Regions from separate parts of the Pectobacterium nicotianae genome, predicted to be linked through region 1. Evidence: predicted binding sites of a transcription regulator. Region 1 holds the regulator's gene; each other region holds the start of a gene.
What was found. Region 1 encodes LexA, which represses DNA repair genes until DNA is damaged. Its sites were predicted from a motif close to TNCTGTATGTACATACAGNA; they were not measured.
Positions count from the first base shown of each region.

Region 1 (5,049 bases):
ATATGCGGCGGCACTAAGCCTTGATGGTACAGGACGTAGGATAGCAGCAGATAATCCATGTGGCTGCGGTGGCAGGGCACGTAGACAATGCCGTGACCATCCTGCGCCAACTGGCGAACGCGTTCGGCGTTGTGGACGTTAATCCCCTGATAAAGGCGGTTCCACGTCCAGCTTAATACGCGATCCGATAGACGCACGGCTTCGTAGGAGAAGTCAGCGGCGATTTCTTCCATCAGCGCAATAGCGTTCTGCTGCGCTTTCTCAGTAGAAATCTTCTTACTGCGCGCCTCGTCGTCCACGGCTTTCTTGATCGCTTTGGAATCCAGCAGCTTGTTAAATAGCTCCTGACGCACCGGTAAACGTGGTCCAACTGCCGCCAAACGTTGGCGGGAGAAGTGCATACGTGCGACACGCGCCAGTTTGTGGGCTATGGTTTTGTCAGTACCATGCTCGGTCGCCATATAGCGTAGCGATACCGGGCTGGAGAAGCGGACAAAGCTGTCGCGGCCTAGCCACAGGACGGCGAAGAATTTCTCGATACCGTTGAGCAAGCGCAGGTGTGGTGCGGCCTGAGCGTGGCCTTCCCGACCCGGAGAACGCCCAAACATCACAGAAACCGGCACCATCTGTACGTCTAAATCTGGATTGGCACGATGCAAATCCAGGTAGTCGTGGAACAGCTTGACGGATTTCTGTTTGGGAACGTAATAGCGGAAGACGCGCGGCCCGTCATTGATAAAGACGTGGCTAGGCAGTTCGACGCCATTGAATTCGAACGACTGCGAGGGATCGGGTAGCCCCAATGCCAGGCATTTCGCTCGTAGCGTCAAGAGATCCGCCTGAGAGTTATAAGGCAGAACATAGAGTATAGGACGTGAGGGGTCTAACCCCAGCTCGACCACCGGATCTGCGGGAATAACTTTGCTCTTCACCAGCAGTTTCAGTGGGAGATTCAATAATTTATAGTAAATTTTACGCCAACCTGACATAACAACATGGAGCCTCTTGTTAGCAATGCGCCGCAAGGATACCAGAAACTGCGCCGGAGATCTGTGGTGATGAGACAACGTAAGCGCGTTAAAATGCGAACTATTTTGCATAAATAGAGGAGGATAAATGAATAAAGCAACGGGGATGACCCGGATTATTAAGGCGACCGGTTATTCCTTTAAGGGGCTGAAGCAGGCGTGGCAGCATGAGGCGGCATTTCGTCAGGAAACGATACTGACCCTTGTCGGCGTCATTATCGCGTGTTTACTGCCGGTTACGCTGGTCGAAAAACTGCTGCTGATTGGGTCTGTGGTACTGATTATGCTGTTTGAGCTGGCCAATAGCGCCATTGAAGCCGTGGTCGATCGCATTGGTCTCGAGCACCACGAATTATCCGGTCGGGCGAAAGATATTGGCTCGGCGGCTGTCTTTGTTGCCATCTTGTTAGCCGCTGTCGTCTGGGGCAGCATCCTCTGGCAACATTTTGCCTGACGGCGCGCATAAATGAGTAAAAGTCAGGAGCTTTACCGATATCTCCATTCCCAATTGTGGCTTACCTGTATATACTCACAGCAAGACTGTATAAACAACCAGGGGGCGGAATGAAAGTATTAACAGCAAGGCAGCAGCAGGTTTATGACCTGATCCGCGATCATATTGCGCAGACCGGAATGCCGCCAACGCGCGCGGAAATTGCTCAACAGCTGGGGTTTCGCTCTCCCAATGCGGCTGAAGAACATCTTAAAGCGCTGGCGCGCAAAGGCGTGATTGAGATTGTATCGGGCGCGTCTCGTGGTATTCGTCTACTGATGGAAGAAGAGACAGGTATTCCTCTGGTTGGTCGCGTGGCCGCAGGTGAACCGCTGCTGGCACAGGAACATATCGAGTGTCACTATCAGGTTGACCCTGCGATGTTCAAACCCAGCGCTGATTTTTTGCTGCGGGTGAGCGGCATGTCGATGAAAGATATCGGTATTATGGATGGCGATTTACTGGCCGTGCATAAAACAGAAGATGTGCGTAACGGTCAGATTGTCGTCGCGCGTATTGACGATGAAGTGACGGTGAAGCGCTTGAAAAAGCAGGGCAATACGGTACACCTCCTCGCTGAAAATGAAGAGTTTGCCCCGATTGTTGTCGATCTACGTCAGCAAAGCTTTTCGATAGAAGGCTTGGCGGTTGGCGTGATTCGTAACAGCGACTGGAGCTAACCATTCGCAGAGATGCACTGCTCGTCCGTCTGGGTCAGTGCATCATGTTCAGTCTGTTAATCTGCTAACCATATATATTTAGTTACATTTCGCGCGCGTTTTCTATGATCCCCATTATCCTTCTGTTTTTTCACTGCTTTTTTCGGTGATCTTCCCTTTCTTAACGTTCATTCCAGTCACAGATTCCTGATATTTCATGTTAAGTGAAATATTCGACTATAATTTTTATCAAGGTAAGCATTTTTATCTTGATTGATCGTTTGTCGATTGATCATTAGCCATCACATTTAGATAGCCCGGTAATCAAGGGAAACAGTGGCGAAGAGCACCGTCATGGTTCACATAGTTATGATGCTGCTTACTGAATAAAACTATTTATCTGAAACTGACGCATGAGTCGTTAGTCACGATTCGTTTATGCGCAATGCACCTAAGGTACGGAGATTCTTATGAATAAAGACCAAGCCAGCGGTAACTGGAAACAGTTTAAAGGTAAAGCGAAAGAGCAATGGGGCAAATTAACGGATGACGATCTGACGGTCATCGAAGGTAAACGTGACCAACTGGTGGGGAGAATCCAGGAACGCTACGGGTACGCAAAAGAAGCGGCAGAGAAAGAAGTGAAACACTGGGAAGAGCACCACAAATATCACTGGTAGCTATCACGGGTAACAAAGGTGATGTCTCTCTCCACAGAAAAAACGATAGCCCTTGGGCTATCGTTTTTTAATCGGAACACTATGGTCGTGATCGCAATGATCCGGCTGCTTGCATGATGCAACTTCCTGACAGCCTCCGCACAACCCGTGTGCTTCCACCACGCTGTGACGCAGCGTAAATCCCGACTGTTGAGCCAGACTACGCAGCGTTTCTTCCACGCCTTCGGTTTGACGTTCTGTGACTTGCCCACAGCGGTCGCAGATGAAAAGGGCGGACGTGTGGCTGTGGTCTTCGATATGGTGACACAGCACATAGCTGTTGTTGGATTCGACGCGATGAATGAAACCTTGTTCCAGCAGAAAATCCAGCGCGCGATAGACGGTCGGCGGTTTCGCCTGAGGTTCAGAAACGCGCAGCAGATCCAGCAGGTCATAAGCACTGATAGCACCGGACTGCTGTGCCATAAGGCGTAAAACCTCTAACCGCTGCGGCGTGAGACGCACAGCGCGCTGCTGACAAATCTGTTCAGCCTGGGCAAGAAGTTTGTCCTGTTTGGTTGAATCCATTGTCATATCACCCTGACGCATTGAGGAACAAGACGGATATCTTACCACGACTGAATAAAAACGCCGAACTGGCGGCGTTTTCCTGCGAAAACCACTTCCTGTAAAAACAACGAACAGAAGCCCCTGCAAAAACAACGGACAGAAGCGTTACACGACCAGATCGATGAGCAGTGCCCGCAAAGGCGACTCTGCCTGTAGCGTCAACGCCGTTTCTTCCTTAATGAAGGCTCCGTCGCCACAGTGCAGTGTTTCACTGTTCTGATTGCCTTTTACCGCCATTGAACCGTGAATCAGCTGGAGGTAGGCCTGATTCCCCTGTAGCGCGATTGTGCTTTGCTCATTCTGCTGGAGGTCGACATGGTGAACCCAAACCTGCTGGCGCAGTTGCAGGCTATTGTGTTCACCTTCCGGTGAGGCAAGCAGCGTATGGTTCACTGAACTCAACCCCATGCGCTGCAACGGGCTGTTCTCGCGGGTCTGGCAGGCATTCAGCCATAATTGCAGCCGCGTCAGCGGTTTGTTGGCGTTGGTATTATGTTCGCTATAGCTGACGTTTGGCTGCGTAGAGAGCAGCAGCACATCTCCGGCTTTGGCCTGAATGTGGCCGCCGTTGCTGTCGCGGTATTCTGCTTCGCCCTGAAGAATAATGTTCAGAATATCAACCCGTGGGTAGGTTCGTGGCTGGAATGATGCCCCCGGTGCCAATACTTCCTGATTGAGCACGCGCAGAGACGCGTAGCCCAGCAGCTGTGGGTCAAAATAGTGACCAAAAGAAAAGGTATAGCGCGCCTGCAACCAGCCATAGTCGGCCTGGCCGCATTGCCCCGCTGCTCTTCGTGTGATCATAATTGTTATCCCCCCAGAGAATTATTTATTGAACTGATAGTAATTGTGTGGACGTTGGATTGTTAGCTAGTTAATCTGGTGGGTATGTTCAAAATTCCTGAATGAGTACGAAGATGGCGAAAGAACGAGCATTGACGCTGGAAGCTTTGAGGGTGATGGATGCGATCGATCGCCGTGGCAGCTTTGCCGCTGCGGCAGACGAGCTGGGTAGGGTGCCTTCGGCACTGAGTTATACCATGCAGAAACTGGAAGAAGAGTTAGATGTGGTGCTGTTCGATCGTTCCGGGCATCGTACTAAATTCACGAATGTCGGGCGGATGCTGCTGGAACGCGGACGTATCCTGCTGGAAGCTGCAGATAAGCTCACGACGGACGCAGAAGCGCTGGCGCGCGGTTGGGAAACGCATCTGACGATTGTGACGGAAGCGCTGATTCCGACTCAGCGAATTTTCCCGTTAATCGATAAACTGGCGCTCAAAGCCAATACGCAGGTATCGATTCTGACGGAAGTGCTGGCGGGGGCGTGGGAGCGTCTTGAGCAAGGGCGTGCCGATATTGTGATTGCGCCAGACATGCATTTTCGCGCGTCTTCCGAAATGAATACCCGCAAGCTGTATACGATGAATAACGTTTATGTCGCCAGCCCAGATCATCCGATTCATCAGGAGCCTGAACCGCTGTCGGATGCAACTCGGGTAAAATACCGTGGGATTGCGGTGGCAGATACCGCGCGCGAACGCCCGGTACTGACCGTGCAGCTGTTGGATAAACAGCAA
Region 1 is NZ_CP096821.1:4,245,750-4,250,798, reverse strand. Features, by position in the region: gene plsB (glycerol-3-phosphate 1-O-acyltransferase PlsB) at 1-989, opposite strand, end outside; gene MYB54_RS18870 (diacylglycerol kinase) at 1,117-1,482, shown strand; gene lexA (transcriptional repressor LexA) at 1,593-2,201, shown strand; gene MYB54_RS18860 (CsbD family protein) at 2,651-2,860, shown strand; gene zur (zinc uptake transcriptional repressor Zur) at 2,918-3,427, opposite strand; gene MYB54_RS18850 (pirin family protein) at 3,575-4,273, opposite strand; gene MYB54_RS18845 (LysR family transcriptional regulator) at 4,387-5,049, shown strand, end outside.

Region 2 (5,049 bases), 1.3 Mb from region 1:
GAACTTCCTCATCGCGCACAAAAGCACCATGAACACGGACAGGTATCGAGGAGTTCGGTGCCATATACAGCATATCCCCCATCCCCAATAGCGACTCTGCGCCCCCTTGATCGAGGATTGTGCGTGAGTCGATCTTACTGGAAACGGTAAACGCGATACGCGTCGGAATGTTCGCTTTGATCAATCCGGTGATGACATCAACCGAAGGACGCTGCGTCGCCAGCACCAAGTGAATCCCCGCAGCACGCGCTTTTTGCGCCAGTCGGGCAATCAGTTCTTCAACTTTCTTACCCACCGCCATCATCAGGTCAGCAAATTCATCGACCATAACAACAATATACGGCAGTTTTTCCAGCACTGGCGGCGTCATATCCATGCTGTCACCCGGCTTCCAGAACGGATCGGGAATCGGACGCCCCATCGCATTTGCCGTCATCACCCGTTCGTTGTATCCCGCCAGATTACGCACGCCAAGCGCCGACATCAGCTTGTAACGACGTTCCATTTCACCGACACACCAGCGCAGCGCATTGGCCGCATCCTTCATGTCAGTGACAACTTCCGTCAACAAATGCGGAATGCCTTCGTACACCGAGAGTTCCAACATTTTCGGGTCGATCATGATAAAGCGTACGTCTTCCGGCGTGGCTTTATACAACATACTGATGATCATTGCGTTGACGCCGACCGATTTACCCGACCCCGTCGTACCAGCAACCAGCAGGTGTGGCATTTTCGCTAAATCGGCAACGACAGGTTCGCCCGCAATATCTTTACCCAACACAATCGACAGTGGCGATGGATTATCACGGAACTGATCGCAATCCAGCACTTCTCGCAGGTAAACCGTCTGGCGATGCGCATTAGGCAACTCCAGCCCGACGTACGGTCGGCCGGGAATAACCTCAACAATACGCACCGCGACAACTGACAGTGAACGTGCCAAATCACGCGACAGATTCGAGATACGTGCTGCTTTAACACCCGGTGCCAGATCCAATTCGAACCGTGTGATCACCGGTCCAGGAGAATGATCGACCACATCGGCTTTTACCCGGAAATCAGCCAGACGTGCTTCAATCAGTCGCGCCGTCTGTTCCAGTGCAAAATTATCAACAGGCGCTTCGCTAGCCGGCGGTGGGGTCAACAAATCCAACGTTGGCAGCGGCGTAGTCGGCTTCTGCAACGGTTGTTCATTACGCATCAGGAACGGGTGAATCAAGCCATCCATTGCCGGATGATGCGTTGGTGTTGCCACCGCTTCCTGTTTTGCGACCTCAACAGGCGCTGACGTTGGTTGCGCTGGCTGACTAAACGTCAACGGGTTGTGCTCATCCTCGTCGTCCTCATGTTCACCAGCATGCATCGGCGGAAGCTCGGGTTCAGAACGGTAGGACGGCGGTGTATACGTGGACTCGCTGAACGTAGTCAGTTCAGGCTCGCGCTCATTCTCCGCGCTAAACGGCGAGAATGAAAAAGCGTTATGCGATGTGACAGGATTTGGCTGAACAGGCGCACTGACCACAGGCGGTGCTATCGGAGCAGGGATTTCCTCATCGCGCTGCAATTCGCTGGCATCATAACGTGACTGCTGCTGTGCCGCGAAATCTCTGGCTAGCTGTGCTTGCAGAAGCGCGTCTTCATCGTCTTCCTGTAACGGGTATTCATCACCGTAACGCTGGCGTTGCTGATCCAGATACGCTTGCTGCAATGCGGCTTCCTGCTGGGCGATATCATCCGGTGTCTCTTCCTGATACACGTCATTCGCCACTTCCGCTTCTTCGCTACCGTTCTGCGCCTGCAGCCTTGCTTGCTCTTCAGCCAGCCGCTGCGACGGCAGTTTGATTCCGTATGACGCCAGCTCGCGGCGAGTAGGGATACGTACAGGATTAGGACGCGGCAGTTCAGGCCCTACGCCGCGTTTAATCTGCGGGTTATCATCCCCATCGGCACTGAACGCCGGCATAAAGGTGTTATTCGCGTCGAAATCCGTATCGCGTGCCAGTTGTGGCGGCTCAGCAAACGGTTGAGCCACAGGTGCCGCAACAATCGGTGGTACGGCACTCTCTCCGTAACTATTTCCGTAAGGTGCATACGCACTGCTATGGCGTTCAGGCGAGCTTGCGATCTCTGGCATTGCCGCTGGCGTTTCAGGGATTTCAAACGAATACAGCGGCGGATTTAGCGACGGCGTCGAATCAATCGCGGACGGAGTAACAGGCGGCACAATACCAGCCGATGAACCAGAGAATGCTGACCCTGATAATACTGAATCAGACACTGCCACATCAGACAATGTTGACCCTGCCACCGGCGTTTCAGCGGAGAGAGCCGGTTGTGTCGCTGTCTGTGCGTTCTCAGCTAACGGTGATGACTCGTCTATCTTATTGTCTGCCGTCGTGTCGTTTACCGCATCAGCCACGGAAGGCGCAGAAAACAGAACATCATCGTCATCACGCTGTTGTGTGACTGCCTCACCCGACGCCTCATCGTGACGCAGATTAAGCGCATCGCGCTCATCCTCTTCACGATCGTGTTCTTCGCGATAGTCCTCGTCGCGGCGTGAACGGTTTGACATAAACGTCAGACAACCCAAGACACCTGCACCAATTTTTTCAGCGATTGTTAACCATGACCAGCCGGTAAACAGCGTTAACCCTGCCCCCCACACGCACAGCAGAATCAGCGTTGCGCCCATGCTGTTGAAACGTGGGATCATTGAGCTGCTCAACAGGCTTCCCAACACACCACCGGAAGCAAAATAGTAGAGATCGTCAATATTCAACGCAGCCAAACCGCAAGAGGTCAGGATCAGCGCCAATGTCCCAATCAGGCGAAGTGAAAAGGTAAAGTAGTCAATAGTCTGGTTGTTATCACGCTGGCGGAAAGCGACCCAGCACAGGGATAACATAATCGGTGGAATGGCGTAGGCCAGCACACCAAAAATGAAGAACAGCGTATCCGCCAGCCATGCACCTGCTACACCACCGAGGTTGTGAATAGGTTCATGCCATGCAGTCTGTGACCAACTGGGGTCGGAGGGGCTGAAACTGAGTAGTGCGACACTAAGATAAACCGCAAAAAGTGCCACAACGATTAAAATCGCTTCAAGCAAACGACGTGTTCCACTGAGCTTTTTCAGGGTAACGTCTTTATCTTCTGTATATTCCTGGCTCAAGAGTCTCTCCAGGGGCCTGTAAGGTTTATGACAAAGCGCCGAGAAAACCCGGCGCTGGAACTGTATAAATTCACAGGAGTGTAGCTGAATTTATCGGGTTTTGCACCCACACATTTATCGCGTCTTAATGACCAGACGGTTGCTTTGCTTCACTTCTTCCATCACCACGTAGGTACGGGTGTCGTTTACGCCCGGCAAACGCAGTAGCGTTTCACCCAGGAGCTTACGGTAAGCGGACATGTCTGGCACACGCGTTTTCAACAGGTAGTCAAAATCACCGGAAACCAGATGACACTCCTGAATTTCTTCCAGCTTCTGCACCGCAGCATTGAACTGTTCAAACACATCAGGCGCGCCGCGGTTTAGCGTTATTTCAACAAAAACCAGCAGTGACGCATCCAGATAATGCGGGTTTAGCAGCGCTGTGTAGCCGTTAATGAAGCCCTGTCTTTCCAGACGACGTACACGTTCCAGACAAGGCGTTGGCGACAGCCCAACACGTTTGGAAAGCTCGACATTGGAAATACGTCCATCTTTTTGCAATTCGTTCAGGATGTTACGATCAATACGATCGAGATCTTTGCCTGGTCGTTTTTTAGTGTCTACCATTATTATTGTCTCTCTTCACTTTTCCCTGCACCCGCTTTACCCCGATAGACCTCATGTATCAGAGCTACCCCTAAAGAAGACACGCTGCCTATTTTGTATATCAACAGTCATTAACTTCTCGTTCTCGCCCCACGTATTGCTCACCCGCGAAAAGACCATCACGTCATATCCGTGGCCCAAAGGCCTACTACCTGCGCAAAAACGAATAAAAAGCCGAGCTTTTAACTGTTCACATACAAAAAATTTCCTCTTACCCAGATGTTTTCGCAAATGCACAGCCGATTGTCAAAGCAAAACAACGAAAATCAGAAGAAACTGCCAGATTGGATAAGCCAGAGCCATTCTCCGAGGTGACTTCAATCATTTTACTTATGAATGTGGCTGATTTTTCAGCGATTTGTCATCCTCATCGTCATTAACGATTAAACAAATAGCTAGCAACTTTTCTGCATACTTTTTTTACTCTTGTAATTTCCTTACAATCGTTCGCATTGTCCGTGGTAGAGACTGTTCGTAGTAAGGAAGCGGGTTTGTTGTAGAAACCGTTATATGAACATGATCCGCCGTCATGAAATGAGGAAAGCATGGGTACTGTTAAACATCACAAGTTATTGATTCTGGGTTCAGGCCCGGCTGGCTACACTGCCGCTGTTTATGCTGCACGGGCGAACTTGCAGCCAGTATTAATCACGGGTATGGAAAAAGGCGGTCAGCTGACGACTACGACCGAAGTAGAAAATTGGCCGGGTGATGCCGATGATTTAACTGGCCCGCTGTTAATGGAGCGTATGCATGCACACGCGACCAAATTCAATACCGAAGTGATCTTCGATCATATTGAACGTGTTGATTTACAGAACCGTCCCTTCCGTTTATTCGGCGATAGCGCCGAGTACACCTGTGACGCGCTGATCATTGCCACGGGGGCATCGGCTCGTTATCTCGGCCTGCCGTCTGAAGACGCGTTTAAAGGCAAAGGGGTTTCTGCCTGCGCAACCTGTGACGGGTTCTTCTACCGTAACCAGAAAGTCGCCGTAGTTGGCGGCGGGAATACCGCAGTAGAAGAAGCCTTGTATTTGTCTAACATCGCGGCGGAAGTGCATTTGATCCACCGCCGCGAGACGTTCCGTTCAGAGAAAATTCTGATCGACCGCCTGATGGACAAAGTCAAAAACGGCAACATCATCTTGCATACCAACCGTACGCTGGACGAAGTGCTGGGCGATGACATGGGTGTAACCGGTGTCCGTATCCGCGATACG
Region 2 is NZ_CP096821.1:2,905,231-2,910,279, forward strand. Features, by position in the region: gene MYB54_RS13000 (DNA translocase FtsK 4TM domain-containing protein) at 1-3,178, opposite strand, end outside; gene lrp (leucine-responsive transcriptional regulator Lrp) at 3,293-3,787, opposite strand; gene trxB (thioredoxin-disulfide reductase) at 4,372-5,049, shown strand, end outside.
Region 2: the regulator LexA is predicted to act here: its motif matches at 3,237-3,256, upstream of MYB54_RS13000 (DNA translocase FtsK 4TM domain-containing protein).

Region 3 (5,049 bases), 1.5 Mb from region 1:
TCGGTGCGCCGAATAAAGAGGAATGCAAACAGCTTTATGCCGACAGGTTATTTAGTAGAACCGAGGACGGCTATATTGTATTTACCCACACGACGGCGTGTATTTATCCAGACTGCTGCGGAAACATCGTGATTTCGACACCACCAGAACGATACAACGGGGAATACTCTTTTTTCGGTAAATGCAGCCTGGCTGGCAGGCAGCACTCTTATGGTATCGACTATAACTTCAAAGCGTATCCCATAAAGGTGGACTGGCGGCCAATGCCCAAGTCGAACCAATAGCGTTTTGGTGGTGAGTGCCTGACGCCGTACAGAAAGTCTGTGCGGCGGCAATCTATTTTTTATCGTTAAAGCGGCATTCTATATTCGATAACGCCGGGTTTTTCCGCGACCCAATCATAAAGTCGCTGGGCTGTTTTATTGGTTTCCTGAGTATGCCAATACAGCCGATCGCAGTTTTTTTCTCGAGCTTGTTCTCTCACGTATTCAATCAGTTTTTTGCCAACGTTTTTACCGCGAGCGGTGGGTGCAACAAACAGATCCTCTAAATAACAATAAGAGTTTACTCCCCATGTGGAATCGTGAAAAACAAAGTGTACGAAGCCCACAATGTGTAATCCTTCTCTCGCTACCGCGCAATACACAGGGATATCGGTTTTAAAAAAACGGTTCCAGGTGATTTCCGTGACCTCATCGGAAAGCTGCACCTTATAGAATTCCTGATAACGCTTCCAATAGGGCAGCCACTGCTCGTGATCTTCTGGAACAACGGGATTAACAATAATTTCTTGGTCTGTATTCATCATTTTACTCTCATGTTGTCGCGAATATTTTGTGGTTACGAATTGGTGCTGAAAATCAGGCTGCTTTTCATAGCAATAAGATAGCAACGGAATAGCCGGATATACCCCGCCACTTATTGATAGGTAGGCAGACCAATTCGGGGAAGTGAGAGCGGTGTTTGCAGAGGCGCCGCATCGACGCCCCTGATATTTATGCAGTGTAATAGACTGCGCGGCGTCAGGATTTCTCTGGCGCTGAATGCACGAGCTGGCCTTTGAAATACGTCTTGACCACGCTGGTGCGATGAACCTGTTTGATCGGTACGTTAAATAAGTGACGATCCAACACGATTAGATCGGCGGATTTACCCAGTTCTACCGATCCCGTTTCTTTTTCGATCCCCATCGCTTTTGCGCTGTTGATGGTATAGATACTAATCGCTTCAGACAGATCGACGGCCTCTTCGGGAGCTAGTGTACCGGGTGCGTCACCCAGTGGGTTCTGACGTGTTACCAGCCCTTCAATGCCAATCCATGGAGACGGTGTCGGGCCACCTGCGGGCCAGTCCGAACCGCCGGCAACCACGGCGCCAGAACGCAGCAATTTGACCGTGGGGACAAAATCCTTCATACGTTCTTCGCCAATCGTCACTACGCTGGCGTTTGTCATATCGGACGGGAACCACAGCATCGGCGAGAGGTCGGCAGCTACCCGTAATTGTGCAAAGCGTGGCATATCTTTCGGTGAGATCAGGTGTGTATGCGCGATTTGATGCATGGGGCCATTTGGCCCATTTATTTTACGCACCTGCTCAACGGCATCCAGCGCCAGACGCAGCGAGCCATCTCCCGCAGCATGAAGCTTGGTTGATATGCCTTGTTTATCCAGCTTGGATAAAATTTCTACAACCTGCTCGGTGGTGTAGTGCGTATCGCCGTGGTAGTGATCGCCATGTGCCTGAGTGGGCAAATAGGGGGCAAGCAGTTTCGCGGTATGGGCTGGCGGGACGCCATCCAAAACAAATTTAAAACGATCGGGGAAGAAGTTGGTGGTGCGGTAGACGTCGCGTCGGGCAACCAGCTCCATGCCCGCGGCACCTTCATCCAGAAGCGGAGTAGAAACGATCGAGCCGATAATGCGTAAAGGCAGGCCTTCTGCCCGGTCAATCTTGCTCCAGATGCGCAGATTCACTTCAGAACTGACCGCTTCCTGTACGCCAGTAATACCTAACGACACCATCGTTTTTGCGGCACCGCGTCCTGATGTCAGCCGTTGTTCTTCCGTGCGTACTGGAACCAGACTTTGTACGTGCTGGAACGCGGGGAATTCTTGCAACAGGCCAGTGGGTTCGCCTGTTTTGGCGTCTTTAACAATAACGCCTCCGGCTGGGCTAACGGACTGGGCGGTGATAGTGGCTAAACGCATCGCTTCGCTATTAATCCAGCGGTTATGGTAGGAATCATCACGCAGAATGACCGGGCGCCCGTTACTGACTTTATCCAGTTTCGCCAAGGCTTCAGCGGTAGACAGCTCCGCCATACGTGGGCTACCCCAGGCAGACCCGATCACCCATTCGCCCGGCCCGGCTTTTTGCGCGCATTCACTGACCTTATTCAGAATGTCATCCAGTGAGCTTGTTTGCGCGAAGTTACAGGAGTAAATATCTTCATAGCCGCCGTCTAACGGGTGAGCATGGACGTCATTAATCCCCGGCATTGCCATGCTGCCCTCAAGATCAACCACCTGTGTTTTCGGACCGATAAATTCCGCGGCCTGTGCATTTGAACCGATGAAAACGTAGCGGCCATCGCGTACCGCGACGGCTTCTGCCCACGGCTGGCCTTGATTAACAGTGTAGATATTGCCGTTACGTAACACTAAATCAGCAGTCGTTGCTGTTTCTGCTGCGATGAGTGTCGGTGAGGCAAAAAGCAAACTAGAGACGGTTATAGCAAGTGCTGCGAGCCTGAAAGATGCGTTGCCAGAATGGGGTGAGGATGTCTTGCTGACGAGGATGTGGGACAGCTTTTTGTTATCGGCGCGAAGCGCACTATTTTTTTCCATACGTTATATCTCCATATATAGCGTTTATACCCCGTTGATGGGGCGTTGCTATTTTTTAATAGCGATGGAGAAATAACTGTACAGATTGTGCTCTGCTTATCTCGATGAGCACTAAACGCACATCGGGTGATAATTTCTTTAGTTGATTGTTTACCGGTGCCTTTTCTGCACGCCGCAAAAATAAAAAACCCCGATAAATCGGGGTCTCATTATTATTTTTGATAAACGACGTTGATAGACGAATAACTCTTAGAACGGAATATCGTCGTCGAAATCCATTGGCGGTTCGTTGCTTTGTGCTGGAGCGCTGTTCTGTGCCGGGCGCTGCTGAGATTGCGCGCCGCCGCTGAACTGGTTGCCGCCCTGCGGCTGCTGAGGTTGACCCCAACCGCCTTGTTGCTGACCGCCACCTGCGTTACCGCCTGCTGGTGCACCGCCGCCCTGGCGTCCACCCAGCATCTGCATGGTGCCGCCGACGTTAACGACGACTTCGGTGGTGTAGCGCTCTACGCCAGCCTGATCGGCCCATTTACGGGTTTGCAGTGCGCCTTCGATGTAAACCTGAGAGCCTTTACGCAGGTATTCGCCCGCGACTTCTGCCAGTTTGCCGAACAGCACGACACGGTGCCATTCGGTCTTCTCTTTCTGCTCACCGGTTTGCTTGTCACGCCAGCTTTCCGACGTAGCCAACGTGATGTTGGCAACTGCACCACCATTCGGCATATAGCGGACTTCCGGGTCTTGACCCAGATTCCCGACAAGAATCACTTTATTAACGCCTCTGCTGGCCATGCTCGTCTCCTGATGAATCGGTAGATTTATTTTCTAAGTCTAAACGATCAATCTTACCATGGGAAAACTCTCTGTCATACCTGCGAAATGGCTTCAGAAATGAAAGTAAGATTTGCAGCGTTTGCAAAGTAAACGGGTTTAATACTGGATATCCATTCAGTTTTTTTTGTGCCATAATTGCTCGTTTCGTACCGGTTCTCTCCCTTCGAGAGGCGATGACAAACCGTTTTTATTCCGGGAAGTGTGTGAATGGATAAGATCGAAGTTCGTGGTGCTCGTACCCATAATCTCAAGAATATCAACCTGATAATCCCTCGTGACAAGCTGATCGTAATCACCGGTTTGTCGGGCTCGGGTAAGTCATCGCTGGCGTTTGACACGCTGTATGCCGAAGGGCAGCGGCGCTATGTGGAATCTCTCTCCGCCTACGCCCGTCAGTTTTTGTCGCTGATGGAAAAACCGGACGTCGATCATATAGAAGGGCTGTCGCCCGCCATCTCTATCGAACAGAAATCCACCTCGCATAACCCGCGTTCCACGGTCGGGACGATTACCGAAATTCATGACTACCTGCGTTTGCTGTTTGCTCGCGTGGGTGAGCCGCGCTGCCCGGAGCACGATGTGCCGCTGGATGCGCAGACGGTCAGCCAGATGGTGGACAACGTGCTGGCGCAGCCGGAAGGCAAGCGCCTGATGTTGCTGGCACCGATTGTGAAAGATCGCAAAGGCGAACACAGCAAGACGCTGGAAAACCTGGCGTCGCAGGGCTATATCCGCGCCCGTATCGACGGCGAAGTGTGCGATCTGTCCGATCCGCCGAAGCTGGAATTACAGAAAAAGCACACCATCGAAGTTGTCGTTGACCGGTTTAAAGTGCGCGAAGATTTGGCGCAGCGGCTGGCAGAGTCGTTTGAAACCGCACTGGATCTGTCCGGTGGTAGCGTGGTGGTGGCGGATATGGACGACCCGACGCAGCCTGAACTGCTGTTCTCGGCGAACTTTGCCTGTCCGGTGTGTGGCTACAGCATGCACGAACTGGAACCGCGTATGTTCTCGTTCAACAACCCGGCGGGCGCGTGCCCAAGCTGTGATGGTCTGGGTGTGCAACAGTTCTTCGATCCGTCCCGCGTGGTGCAAAATGCTGAGCTGTCGCTGGCGGGTGGCGCGATTCGCGGCTGGGATCGCCGCAACTTCTACTATTTCCAAATGCTGCGCTCACTGGCGGAGCACTACAAATTTGACGTCGATGCCCCGTTTGAAAGCCTGAGCGCCGCGGTGCAGAAAGTGATTCTGTACGGCTCCGGTAAAGAGAACGTCGAGTTCAAATATATCAACGATCGCGGCGATACGTCGGTGCGTCGCCATCCGTTTGAAGGCGTGCTGCACAACATGGAGCGCCGTTATAAAG
Region 3 is NZ_CP096821.1:798,838-803,886, forward strand. Features, by position in the region: gene MYB54_RS03530 (hypothetical protein) at 1-284, shown strand, start outside; gene MYB54_RS03535 (GNAT family N-acetyltransferase) at 350-808, opposite strand; gene MYB54_RS03540 (amidohydrolase) at 1,023-2,849, opposite strand; gene ssb1 (single-stranded DNA-binding protein SSB1) at 3,099-3,641, opposite strand; gene uvrA (excinuclease ABC subunit UvrA) at 3,891-5,049, shown strand, end outside.
Region 3: the regulator LexA is predicted to act here: its motif matches at 3,784-3,803, upstream of uvrA (excinuclease ABC subunit UvrA).